One region of the Gardnerella sp. c10Ua_244 genome, then DNA from elsewhere that is predicted to be linked to it. Evidence: riboswitches for the same ligand, from Rfam matches in the RefSeq annotation. Region 1 holds a riboswitch; each other region holds the start of a gene.
What was found. Region 1 has a riboswitch for thiamine pyrophosphate ahead of P0108_RS05775 (ABC transporter permease). Riboswitches for the same ligand answer to the same signal wherever they lie in the genome.
Positions count from the first base shown of each region.

Region 2: linked by a shared signal. The riboswitch ahead of thiM (hydroxyethylthiazole kinase) and the one ahead of P0108_RS05775 (ABC transporter permease) in region 1 are both predicted to bind thiamine pyrophosphate.
Region 3: linked by a shared signal. The riboswitch ahead of allC (allantoate deiminase) and the one ahead of P0108_RS05775 (ABC transporter permease) in region 1 are both predicted to bind thiamine pyrophosphate.
Region 4: linked by a shared signal. The riboswitch ahead of thiC (phosphomethylpyrimidine synthase ThiC) and the one ahead of P0108_RS05775 (ABC transporter permease) in region 1 are both predicted to bind thiamine pyrophosphate.

Region 1 covers NZ_JARFVS010000003.1:84,766-87,888, reverse strand. Annotated here, with positions in the region: gene P0108_RS05780 (ABC transporter substrate-binding protein) at 1-560, opposite strand, end outside; gene P0108_RS05775 (ABC transporter permease) at 728-1,543, opposite strand; TPP riboswitch at 1,533-1,657, opposite strand; gene eno (phosphopyruvate hydratase) at 1,868-3,123, shown strand, end outside.
Region 2 covers NZ_JARFVS010000002.1:504,611-507,733, reverse strand. Annotated here, with positions in the region: gene thiD (bifunctional hydroxymethylpyrimidine kinase/phosphomethylpyrimidine kinase) at 1-178, shown strand, start outside; gene thiM (hydroxyethylthiazole kinase) at 275-1,852, opposite strand; TPP riboswitch at 1,842-1,951, opposite strand; gene P0108_RS05260 (hypothetical protein) at 2,284-3,081, shown strand.
Region 3 covers NZ_JARFVS010000002.1:45,763-48,885, reverse strand. Annotated here, with positions in the region: gene allW (allantoin permease) at 1-395, opposite strand, end outside; gene allC (allantoate deiminase) at 724-1,965, opposite strand; TPP riboswitch at 2,111-2,200, opposite strand; tRNA gene P0108_RS03395 (tRNA-Val) at 2,470-2,542, opposite strand; tRNA gene P0108_RS03390 (tRNA-Val) at 2,582-2,653, opposite strand; tRNA gene P0108_RS03385 (tRNA-Cys) at 2,684-2,754, opposite strand; tRNA gene P0108_RS03380 (tRNA-Gly) at 2,783-2,855, opposite strand.
Region 4 covers NZ_JARFVS010000002.1:172,815-175,937, forward strand. Annotated here, with positions in the region: gene P0108_RS03930 (methionine ABC transporter ATP-binding protein) at 1-534, shown strand, start outside; gene P0108_RS03935 (methionine ABC transporter permease) at 537-1,217, shown strand; TPP riboswitch at 1,282-1,387, shown strand; gene thiC (phosphomethylpyrimidine synthase ThiC) at 1,385-3,123, shown strand, end outside.

The sequences.
Region 1 (3,123 bases):
AAGTTCTTAGGGCTCATCTCAACTTTGTTAACTTTAGAAACGTCTAAACCGCTTTTATCAAATGCGCGGTGAAGCATGTAATCGCCAGTATCACCGTTGTGAATAATAGCAACTTTCTTTCCGTATAAGTCTTTTAGTGTTTTCACGCCGCTTTTTGCGGATGCAACGATTCCTTGAGAATCACCATTGTAATATTCGAGCGCAAAAGCTACCCATGGTTGTCCTTCAGCAATCAAATCAATGAAGCGTCCGGTTCCAGTAGTTGTAGCATCTGCATTTCCGCTCATAACAGCAGTAAGACCATCAACTGGAGTGTAAGGACCAGTGTAAACTACTTTAGATTTACCAAATTCTTCTTGAAGGAATTTCTCATTTTTCAAAGTAGTTAAATAATTTGCTGTAGAAAGATAAGCAACTCTCATAGTTCCAGCATCTTCTTTTGAAGAAGCGTTTGATGATTTTTGTGAGCTTCCGCAAGCTGCAAGAGATACAGTTGCACAAGCAGCGCAGATTAATGCAATAATGCTCTTTTTAGAAAATCGCATTTTTAAATTAGCCATGATATATAGTTCCTTTTGTTTGTTGTTTTGTTTGTTGTTTTGTTTATCTGTTGTTTGTTTGGTTGTTATTATTTGGTTGTTGATTCTAAATATTGACTGATTCTTAAAAAGCAATTTAATGCATTTTAAAAAGTAGTTAACTTTAGAAAAATGTTGATACTACTAGATTATTGGCGTGATTTTCTATCTAATCTGCGTTCGGGTATAAGAAGATACTCTAATATGTTTGCAGTAAGCTCAGATCCAAGACCTGCAATTGCGTACATAATAACGCATGCCATCATTTGATCTGGCCTAAAGAATTCTTGCGCTCTTGAAAGAATGTATCCAATTCCAATAGAAGAATTGACTGTTTCGCAAGTCACTAATGCAACCCATGCTACAGATATTGCAAATCGCAAACCTGTCATAAAACTTGGAAGTGTACCGCGAAGCAAAATAGATATAAAAATAGTAGATTTTTTAACGTGATAAACCTGCGCTAATTCGAGAAGTTTCGGATCAATATTACGCACTCCGTCGCGAATATTAACGTACATAGGTCCAAAAACGCCAACAGCTATAAGCGCTATTTTCATCGTTTCATCTATTCCGAGGAAAATTATTAATATTGGAGCTAAAGCCGGGAATGGAATTGACCTCAACATGTGGCTTGGTTTATCAACTACAATATTGCCAAGCTTACTGCCTCCCGCAAGTACGCCTGCAGGAACAGCAAAAATAATTCCTAACAAAAGTCCTAAAAGAACTCGTAAAATACTTATTCCTAAGGATTTTAATAATATGCCTTCGTTGTTTAAATCAATAAAAGCTTGTATTACTTCATATGGGGATGGCAAAGAACGGTCTTCGGTTGGAGAAAGAGTTGTGAAAAACCACAAAACCAAAATGAGGATAGTTGAAATCCACACTTTACATGAAGATACCGCTTTAAATGCAATCTTCAATATGTTCTTCGCTTTATTAGGCGAACTGTAAGTCATGCGACAATCCCTTCGATAGTTTTAGCTATATCAGGTTCAACGAGTGTATTCTCAGCGCAACACTATATGTATTGTTGTTTGGCACGATGTAGTTGCGCACCCCGTGTCTGAGGTCATTATCACTTAAGGGTATGGACAAGTATATTTTAAATCGATATTTATAAACAATATTGCTTAAAAATATACAATTGGCTCATATGACTCGAGTTGAATCAAAATATTGTGAACGTTCACGGCATAAATACGCTGGTACTCAATATAACGTCCATAAAACGCACTAATCTTAAAAGAGTCATCACAACCCATAGGTATAAAGGAGTAGTTGTGGCAGCTATTGAAAGCGTATATGCACGCGAAATTTTGGATTCTCGTGGAAATCCTACTGTTCAGGTTTATTTGGAGACCGAAGATGGCGCTCAGGGTATTGGTTTAGTGCCTTCTGGTGCTTCTACTGGTGAGGCTGAAGCTTGGGAACGTCGCGATGGCGACAAGTCCCGTTATCAAGGCAAGGGCACGTTGGAAGCTGTTAAGGCTGTCAACGAGGTAATTGCACCTAAGGTTATTGGCATGGATGCCACCGATCAGCGCGCTCTTGATGAGACGATGATTGAGCTTGATGGCACGCCAAACAAGGGCAAGCTTGGTGCTAACGCAATTCTCGGCGTTTCCCTCGCTGCTCTCTACGCTGCTGCTGAATCCGCTCAGCTTCCGTTGTACCGCTACATTGGCGGCACCAATGGTCACATTCTTCCAGTTCCAAACATGAACATCATGAACGGTGGTGCTCACGCTGATTTCGCAACCGATATTCAGGAGTACATGATTTCTCCTTACGGTTTCGCAACCTACAGCGATGCTTTGCGCGCTGGTGTTGAGGTTTATCACACCTTGAAGAATGTTTTGAAGAAGGAAGGCTTGGCTACTGGTCTTGGCGACGAAGGTGGCTTCGCTCCAAAGATGAAGTCCAATGAGGATTCCTTGAAGTACATCATGGATGCAATTGCAGCCGCTGGCTACGAGCCAGGCAAGCAGATTGGTATTTCTCTTGACGTTGCTTCTTCTGAGTTCTACAACAAGGAAACTGGTAAGTATCGTTTCGATGGCGAAGAGCGCGAATCTGCTTACATGCTTGATTACTACGAGAAGCTCATCAACGAGTATCCAATCGTTTCCATTGAAGATCCATTCCAGGAAGAAGGATGGGATGATTGGGCAGAAATCACCAAGCGTCTTGGTGATCGTTTGCAGTTCGTTGGCGATGACTTGCTTGTCACCAATCCAAAGCGTTTGGCTAAGGGTATTGAGCTTGGTGCAGCTAACTCCTTGCTCGTGAAGTTGAACCAGATTGGTTCCGTTACCGAGACTCTCGACGCTATTGAGCTTGCAACCAAGAATGGCTTCACTTCCATGGTTTCTCACCGTTCTGGCGAAACCCCAGATACCACCATTTCTGATCTTGCTGTTGCTAAGAACACCGGCCAAATCAAGACTGGTGCTCCTGCTCGTGGCGAGCGTATTGCTAAGTACAACCGCTTACTTGAGATTGAGGAAGAGCTTGGTTCTACTGCTCAATATGCTGG
Region 2 (3,123 bases), on a different contig from region 1:
TTTGCGCGAGGAAAAGAATTTGAGCGATCACGATACTGTACTTTGCGCACTTGAATGGTCAACGGCGTGGCTTCGAGAAGCGATTGCTTCTGGAAGTGAATTACATGTTGGGCGCGGCGGCGAGCGCGGTCATGGACCTGTAAACCACTCCGTGCGAATCTTGCAGCAAACTGCGTGATATTGGCGCGCTGCGTTAGTAACGTATATTTGCGTTTTTTTGTTACTGGCGCAGATTGCATTTTGTGTGCGCTGACGACATGCTTGCGTGTTCGCTTTACTCAGTAATCACGCTTTTAAGCTCACGCGCAACTTTCCCAGCATCCTCAGCGCACATAAGCGCCGACACTGTGCAAACTCCGTCAAGTTCAAGACCTCGAATAGGGAACACTGTGTTCTCGTGAATTCCGCCAATTGCTAACGTTTTTACGCCCATAGAGTGCGCAACTTTCGCCACTTCGTTCACTCCGTCAACTCCCAGCGGCGGCACGTCGTGCGCTTTCGTATGTGTTTCAAAAGCTGCACCAATGCCAATCACATCCGGCAGCGGAACGTCATTTTCTTTGCACTCGCGGTAAGCTTTCTCCATCAAATCCGGTCGAGCGCAAGAAAGCCCAACCATCCACTCTGCCGGCATCGCTTTTCGAGCCTCAACAAACGGCGTATCCTTTTGCCCAACGTGCAAGTTGAAACCAAGCTGAGCTGCGCAATCAACATGATCGTCTATGAATACAGGCACATCGCCGTGCTCAGAATCAATAAGCGCATGACGCAACTTCTTCGCCTTTGCTGAAATTTCAGCGTCGTCGGAATACTTATCGCGCAATTGCACAACTGTAACTCCGCCTTCAACTGACTCTACTGCAACTTCTTCTTCCGGGCGACTTCCCATGCGCGGATCCGTTACCAAATACAGTGTCCAATCAACAGGCTCCACCGTAAACTCAATATTTGTCAAACTAAACATGTCGTTTACGCTAAGAGTTGAAAGCGCATCCATCCACAATGTGCGGAAAGTGCCGGGAGCTGTGGTTTGGCGAGCTGCCCAAGTTCCAGCCGCTGCTGCGTGCACGTGTGCTGCAACAGTTGCTGCGAGCGGACGTTCCGGGTTTGCGCCAACGTATGCTGCAACCAACGCTCCCAAAGCGCAACCGGTTCCAACTACTTTAGTCATAGTTTTATGTCCGCCGGTTACGCGAGCTAAGCAACCGTGAGCGTAAATCGCGTCTTTTTCGCCAGAAATTGCCACTACTGAGCCGTACTTTTTTGCTAATTCGCGCGCGGCTTGAAGAGCATCGTTCACGTTATCGTGAGAATCCACACCTTTGCCGTTGCTCTCTTTGCCTGCAAGCGCCATGATTTCGGAAGCGTTTGCGCGAATTACGGTAGGGTGGTGCTTAATAATTTCGTGTATAAAGCGCGCGCGTGGAGCAAGTGCTGGAACGCCGATTCCAACCGGGTCAAGCACCCACGGAGTATCGGCTTTTTCGCATCCTTCAACAGCTGCGCGCATGTATTCGGAAGTTTCTGGCTGATGGAATGTGCCAACGTTTATGAGCACGCCTGTGGCAATTTGCGCAAGTGCATGCGCTTCTTCTGGGTCGGTTACCATAATCGGCGACGCTCCTGCAGCGAGTAGTGCGTTGGCTGTAATGTCTTGCACGATTACGTTCGTGATGCAATGGGTGAGTGGCTGCTGTGTGCGCACGCGTTCGATACATTGACGCACGTCGTTAAGAAACATGCGGCGGCGTGCGCGTACAGAGAAGCATGTGTCGACTTGCGTTGTTGAGCTTGTGCAGTATTCGTTTGCTTCGTTGCAGTTAGTTGTTTTTTCAGTGTTGCATGTTGTCATAATGTTTCCCTTCGCTAGCACTATCTAGATCAGGTTTTACGGATGTAATCTCAGCGCCGCCCGCGATTTTGCGGCAAATGCGCACTCCGAACCATCCTTCGACTATATCTTTTGTTCGTGACTTACTTTCTTCTGCGTGAGTGTCTGATTTTGCTTGTTTTGGGACACTGATGCAGATGGGTTTCTGCGCTAGTGTCTGATTTTGTTTGTTTTGGGACGCTGGTGCAGTTTGTGTTCTGCGTTCGTGTCTCTGGTTGGTAGTTTCGTGGAGCATTTGCTGGAAAATTCCCGACGTTTCGCAGCGCTTGCAGGAATCTACAAAAATCGCGCCGCATTTTTGCAACTTCTTCTACATATTTTCGCTTGCAACTGTGTAAACATAAATATAAGTAAACAATAGTAGATTATAGAAGTTACGAAAGCGAGATAACATGGCAAACGATTCCATGCTAGAACAAAAGACTCCGCTCACAGCGCGCGAATACGCGACGCGCACAGCAATACGTGCGATTGCAATCATCGCATCTGTTTATGGTATGGCTGCTTCGTGGGAAGGCTTAATGACCTTCACTTATTTTACGAATCTTTCTAACCTGATGATTTGCGTAACTCTTGCTGGATCGCTTTTGCTTGATACAGCTGCGTTTATGCGTGCTCGTAATTCTGTAGATTCAGCAGCGCAGCAAGATTCCGCAGCATCTTGCGCATGGTTCGACTCAAAATCCAACGCTTGGTACATTTTCAAATTCATGATGACTATCTCAATTGCTGTCACATTCACTTTGTACCTGTGTTTCTTAGCACCTACCAATAAGCTTGGTTTCGTTGGCGCTTACATGAATAACGGATGCAGCAGCCTTTGCGTTCACGCAGTTGCGCCGCTTCTTGCAATCGCTGATTTTGTGCTTTTTGATTATCGTTTCCGCTCTACTCGCGCACATTTGTATGTTTCTACTGTTCCGCCTCTTGCTTATGTTGCTTATGCTGCTATGCTTAGCGAGTTTGCTGGTGTTCGTTGGGGTGTTCATGCAATGCGCGCGCCTTATAATTTCCTCAATTATGGCGCTCCTGCTGGCTGGTTCGGCTTCGCACCGCAAACTTTTAATGCCACTACTTTGGGCGTTGGAGTTGCGTATTTGTTAATTGTGTTTACTCTTATTTTTATTGGTGTCGGCAGTGTATTTCTTGCGCTTAAGGATGCTCGCGCTCGTGCAATATTAAAAGAATAGTATTGTTGCGCGCCACTATTGCCTAATTGCTAGAATTAAACG
Region 3 (3,123 bases), on a different contig from region 1:
CAGCATATTGCAGCAACTACTCCCCTAAGGAATCCTGGTAGTTGAGCGCCTGCTTTTCCGTATGTTGCGCGCAAATGCATAGAAAACGGTATGCCGTATTTGGATCCTACAACACCGTTAGCAACCATGACAATTGCTGTAAGAATTGCGCCAAGCATGATACCAATCATTACGTAAATTGGAGAGTATCCCATCAAAAGGAACGCGCCAACTGCAGCATAATTAGGAATATTGTGTACAGACTGCATCCACAAAGTGCAAAAATTAAGAGCGCTCATTGTGCGTTTTTCTTGCGGCTTTGGCAGTAAATCTTCGTTAGTGTAGCCGCGCTCGCGGTAACATTCCAAGTTTTTACTAGCTACTGGCTCGTCTTGTAGCAGTTTACTAATTTGCATGCGCACCTCCTTACTTTTCTTGTTTGTAAATTTGATTCTTTTTTGTGTTTTGTGTTTTGAGTTTTTTGAAAGTAATAATCGCAACTTTGCTCAAAAATAAAAAAGATACGAAAGGATATCGTACCCGTGGTGGTGCGCCCCTTCGTATCAGCCTCTTATTCGTGAATAAGCGTTGTACTCTCATTCGATATTCACTTTTCTTCGCTGCGATTAATTAAGCAGTGAAGTTTGCATCGTATATGCCTTTTACGTCCTTCCTAAATTTCTATTTCTTTTTGGTTTTCGTTTGGTTTTCGTTTGGTTTCCGTTATCTTTTAGTTGGTTTTCGTTAGTCCTCATAAGCCAAACTATGCAGAGCATCTCGTAAAAGCTTTACTCCGTGAACAGCGTCTTGTGGATCTGTGTACTCTTCTGGAGCGTGACTAATACCATCTTTTGAAGGAACGAAAATCATTCCGGATTTTACAAACGGAGCAAAAATTTGCGTATCTTGACCAGCACCTGAATGCATGACTCTGTACGCATAACCTTGCTTATTAGCTTGATCTTTCAAAAGATTAATAATATCGTTGCTAAGTGGTGTAGGATCGTCAGACATCCACTTATCAATCTGCGCTGTAATGCCATAAGACTTGGCAGTTTCGTGAATGTCCTCGTCGAGTTCCTGCAAGAATTTATCAAGAAAAGCTTTATCTGTATGACGGCAGTTCATTGAAAAAGTAACTTCTCCAGGAACAATATTTACTTGATTTGGAACTACGCTGATTCTACCGAAAGTAAGTACCAGTGGGTCGCCTGCTTGCTTAGCTTTGTCAAGATTCTTGGCGATTATATGAGACATGCAATCTACTGCATCGTGCCTGTAGGACATCATTGTTGTGCCAGCGTGATTTTGTACGCCTTTAAGATGAACATCCCAACGGTGCTGACCGGCAATGCTAGTGATAATACCTAAATCTTCGTGATTGCTGTAAAGCGTTGGTCCCTGCTCAATGTGTAGCTCAATCCAGGCTTCAAGATTTGCGAACTTAGGTTGAGTTGTTTGATAATTGAACCCAGCTTCACGCATTGCTGTTTCGAAAGGAACACCTTCACTGTCGCAAATATTTTCTACGTCTTCTTTTTTGGCTAGCCCGAAGAAATTCTTTGAACCCCAGAATACGTATGGGAAACGTGAGCCTTCCTCTTCTGCTAAGCAGATAATGCGAAGACTTTTCTTTGGCTTTCCATATCTAGTAAGTAAATTCTTAATTGCTAAATAGGCTGCAACTATTCCAAGTTGGCCGTCAAAACGACCTCCTCTTGAAACTGTGTCAATATGCGATCCGCAAGCTATTATGCTTTCTGGTTTTTCGCATCCTTCAACAGTTGCAATTAGGTTTCCAACTTGGTCGAATTCCACAGTCATACCGAGTTTTTCAAATCGTTGACGAAGAGCAAAAAGAGCCTGTTTCCAAGATTTTGTGTAAAGAGGTCGAGTAACTCCTTGTTCTCCTGGTTTTTCTGTGAATCCTGCAAGCCAGCTTATGGCTGATTCTATAGTTTCAGCACTTATGCTGCTATCAATCATGTGCAGTATTCCTCCTCACTTGTGCAAGTTTTCCCAAAAGTGACATTCAGGCGGATATTTTTTGGTTTTTGTTTAGTTGATACTCGTGTAATTGCTACTACTTTGTGGCAACGCAAGATATCACGAAAATCGTGACAGAAAGAAATCACTTACTGTAATTGCTCCCTACGCATGTCTTAACAAAACAGGTTCAAAGGGTGTTTCTCAACTGTTTCCAGTACCCCTGCAATTTTCACTGTACTCGGATGAGTATAGCACGATATTAAATGAACTCAAAATGAACATTATCATGTGTGTTTTTGTGAAGAAATGCTTGGTTGACTGGTTGGCTGGTTGCTTGCTTGGCTGGTTGATTGATTGGTTGATTTGTTGACTGATATGAGATATTGCTTCCATTTGTGGTTGCAGGTATGTTCGGCTGCAAAAAATTTTCATATGTAAGTTAGGAAATAAAAAATAGCCAGATAACAAAAAACGCAGTGCTTCTACACTGCGAACATATTGTGGGTGATATAGGAATCGAACCTATGACCCCTTCCGTGTGAAGGAAGTGCGCTAGCCGCTGCGCCAATCACCCAAAATTTTTTAATTATGCGTGAAAGGCAATCCTTTCGAGTGGGCGATACAAGGTTCGAACTTGTGACCCCTTCCGTGTCAGGGAAGTGCGCTACCACTGCGCCAACCGCCCAGGTTGTTTATTAAGCTTGAAGCTTAATCGAGGTGGGTACGAGAGTCGAACTCATCTATACGGCTTTGCAGGCCGCTGCCTAACCGCTTGGCTAACCCACCGTAAGGTCGAATAACTCATCGGACCTAGAGCGGACAACGGGACTCGAACCCGCGGTCTCAACCTTGGCAAGGTTGCGCTTTACCAACTAAGCTATGTCCGCAATGCAACTTTACTGAACAATGTCAGCGCCGAAGCACGAGTAACTACTATACCCGAAATATTTACAAATGCAAGCCCTTGCCTATTTTGGCGTGTCGTTTGGTGTTTCTGTTGGTGTGTTTTTTGGCGTGTTCGTAGGCGTGTCTTTCGGTGTGTTCGTTTGCGCGTGTTGGTTGGAGGTTTGTTTATGCGTATGGTATTGGAGCATTTGCGAGCGCAAGTGTTATTTTCTCAGTTTGTTGACTGAGTTTTTAACGGTGTTTGGGCTG
Region 4 (3,123 bases), on a different contig from region 1:
CCATTAGAGCTGAATCACACTGCAAAAAAGGAACGAGAAGAACGCGCAAACTACTTACTTGACTTAGTTGGTTTACAAGATTTTGCAAACCGCTACCCTAGCCAGCTTTCAGGCGGACAGCAGCAGCGCGTAGCAATTGCACGAGCATTGGCGAATAATCCGTCGATTATGCTTTGCGACGAAGCAACAAGCGCACTTGACTCCACAACTACTGCGCAAATCCTTGATTTATTGAGCCGAATTAACCGCGAACTCAACGTAACGCTTGTTATTATTACGCATTCGCTGGCTGTAGCACGAAATATTTGCGACCGAGTTGCAATGATTGATGGCGGACGCATTGTGGAATTAGGTGACACTGATACGCTTTTTGCAAATCCACAAAGCGATATTTTGCGAACTCTTATTGCAGATGAAAAACAGGAAAATCATCGCGCTAAAATTACAAGCACGATTGCAAGCGAGCTTAACAATAAGCCAGAAAACGCACAAACAGACGAACAAACAAACGCGCTTACCAACGAGGTGAAATAACAATGTTAGAAGCTGCTACACAATTTTTTAACGACTACGGCAACTTACTTATTGAAGGCGTGCAAGACACACTCGTAATGACATCAGTTGCAACACTTTTTGCATACCTTATTGGACTTCCAGTTGGCGTACTTCTCATTACATCAAACAAAAAAGGCATTTGCCCCAACGCGCCAATTAACGCAGTTCTAGGCTGGATTGTTAACATCGTGCGTTCTGTGCCGTTTATTATTTTATTAGTTGCAATAATTCCTTTCACTCGTCTCATAGTTGGCACTTCTTTGGGAGTTCCTGGGGCTATTGTGCCTCTGGTGATTACGGCTGCACCATTCGTTGCTAGAGTAGTTGAACAATCTTTAGCCGAAGTTGACGGAAGCTTAATTGAAGCAGCACAAAGCTTTGGAGCAAGCAAATTGCAAATTGTTTGCAAAGTGTTGCTGTGGGAAGCTTTACCTTCGCTAATTCGCGGAGCTGCGCTTACATTTATTACGCTTTTTGGATTCTCCGCAATGGCTGGAACAGTTGGCGCAGGCGGACTCGGAGATATTGCAATACGATACGGATACCAGCGTTATCAATACGATGTGATGACAGTTGCTGTTATCCTTTGTATTATTCTCGTGCAGATTGTGCAAAGCTTGGGAGATTTTATTTCACGCGCAATCAATCATCACGAACGCTAAAGAAATTCGCAACATACCCACCACCAATTAAATGCACATAATCGTGTAAACTTGCTGGTAATTCGACATTTTGCAGGGGTGCTTTCGAAAGAAGGCTGAGATGGTATTAGTTTGCCTAACCCTTCGAACCTGTTAGTTAATACAACGTAGGGAGCAACGATTTTAGTATGACATCGAATTATCCGTACGCATCAATGCGTAATCAATTTAATCTAAGCGCCTGCTTTATTGCAGACCCACAAGCTTGTAATAATCGTCCGCTTACCGATATTGTCGATGATGCTTTGCACGCTGGAGCGACTTTTATTCGTCTTCATTGCAACAATGAAAACGCTAAAGAAATCACTACTATTGCACGCGATATTGCACAAATCATCGAAGACAATAACAAATGCGATTCTGTAACTTTTGTTATCGACGAGCGTGTTGATGTCGTTTGGCAAGCTCGCAATCAAAGCATCAAAGTTGACGGAGTGCATTTAGCACAAAGCGACATGGAGCCTAGAGAGGCTCGCGCTCTTCTTGGCGAAGATGCTGTAATCGGCTTATCTGTTGAAACCGAAAGCTTAGTTAAAGTAATAAACGAACTTCCAGATGGATGCATTGATTACATTTGCGTAACAGCAATGCGCAATCCTGAAGAAGGATGCGAAAGCACTACTGCCGCTTACGAATTGGAAGCAAATCACACAACGCTGGACGAAGCGAAAATTAATACGATTTGTTCCGCAAGTGATTTTCCAGTTCTAGTTGGCGGAAGAACTGCACTCGACGATATCGATACAATCGCTCACACCAAGGCTGCAGGATGGTTCGTTTCTGAAGCATTGTATTCTTCAGAAACACCAGAATCAACTATGCGTGAATTTGTTGAACATTGGAAAGCTGTGCGAGGTGAAGAAAAGCACGGCTACGCTAAGCGAGTGATAGTTGCAGAAAATTCTGAATCAAAATCTTCAGAAACTCAAGAAAAGAAGCCAACTTTTATTAATGCGAAAGAAGCAAAGGATGCTGCGAAATTAGCTAAACAACAGCGAGTTGACATTGCAGCTCGCGGATGCACTCAGCGCGATAAAGCTCATATTCGCAAAACAACTCCAATTCATTTTGAGTATGAATATGGTTCTTATGATTTGGAAGTTCCTTATACGGAAATTAAGCTTTCGGATACTCCTGGCGTAGGTCCTAACCCGCCTTTTAAGGATTACAATACAGAAGGTCCAAAGTGCGATCCGAAGGAAGGTTTGGCTCCGCTTCGCCTTGACTGGATTCGCGACCGCGGTGACGTTGTGGAATATGAGGGTCGCAGGCGCAATCTTCAAGACGACGGCAAGCGCGCAATTAAGCGAGGCAAAGCTTCTAAAGAATGGCGTGGACGCACGCATAAGCCAATGAAGGGCGCGGATCATCCGATTACACAAATGTGGTACGCTCGCCACGGAATCACTACTCCAGAAATGCAATATGTTGCAACGCGCGAAAATTGCGATGTAGAGCTGGTTCGCGAAGAAGTTGCAGCCGGACGTGCTGTAATTCCTTGCAATATTAACCATCCTGAAGCTGAACCTATGATTATTGGCTCGCGCTTCTTGACTAAGCTCAACGCAAACATGGGTAATTCTGCTGTTACGTCATCTATCGACGAAGAAGTAGAAAAGCTTACGTGGGCCACGAAGTGGGGTGCGGATACCGTTATGGATCTTTCCACCGGTAACGATATTCACACAACGCGCGAATGGATTTTGCGCAACTCCCCTGTGCCAATTGGAACAGTGCCAATGTATCAGGCTTTGGAAAAGGTTGAGGATGATGCTTCTAAGCTCAGCTGGGAGCTTTTCCGCGACACTGTTATTGAGCAGTGCGAGCAGGGCGTTGACTACATGACTATTCACGCTGGCGTGCTTCT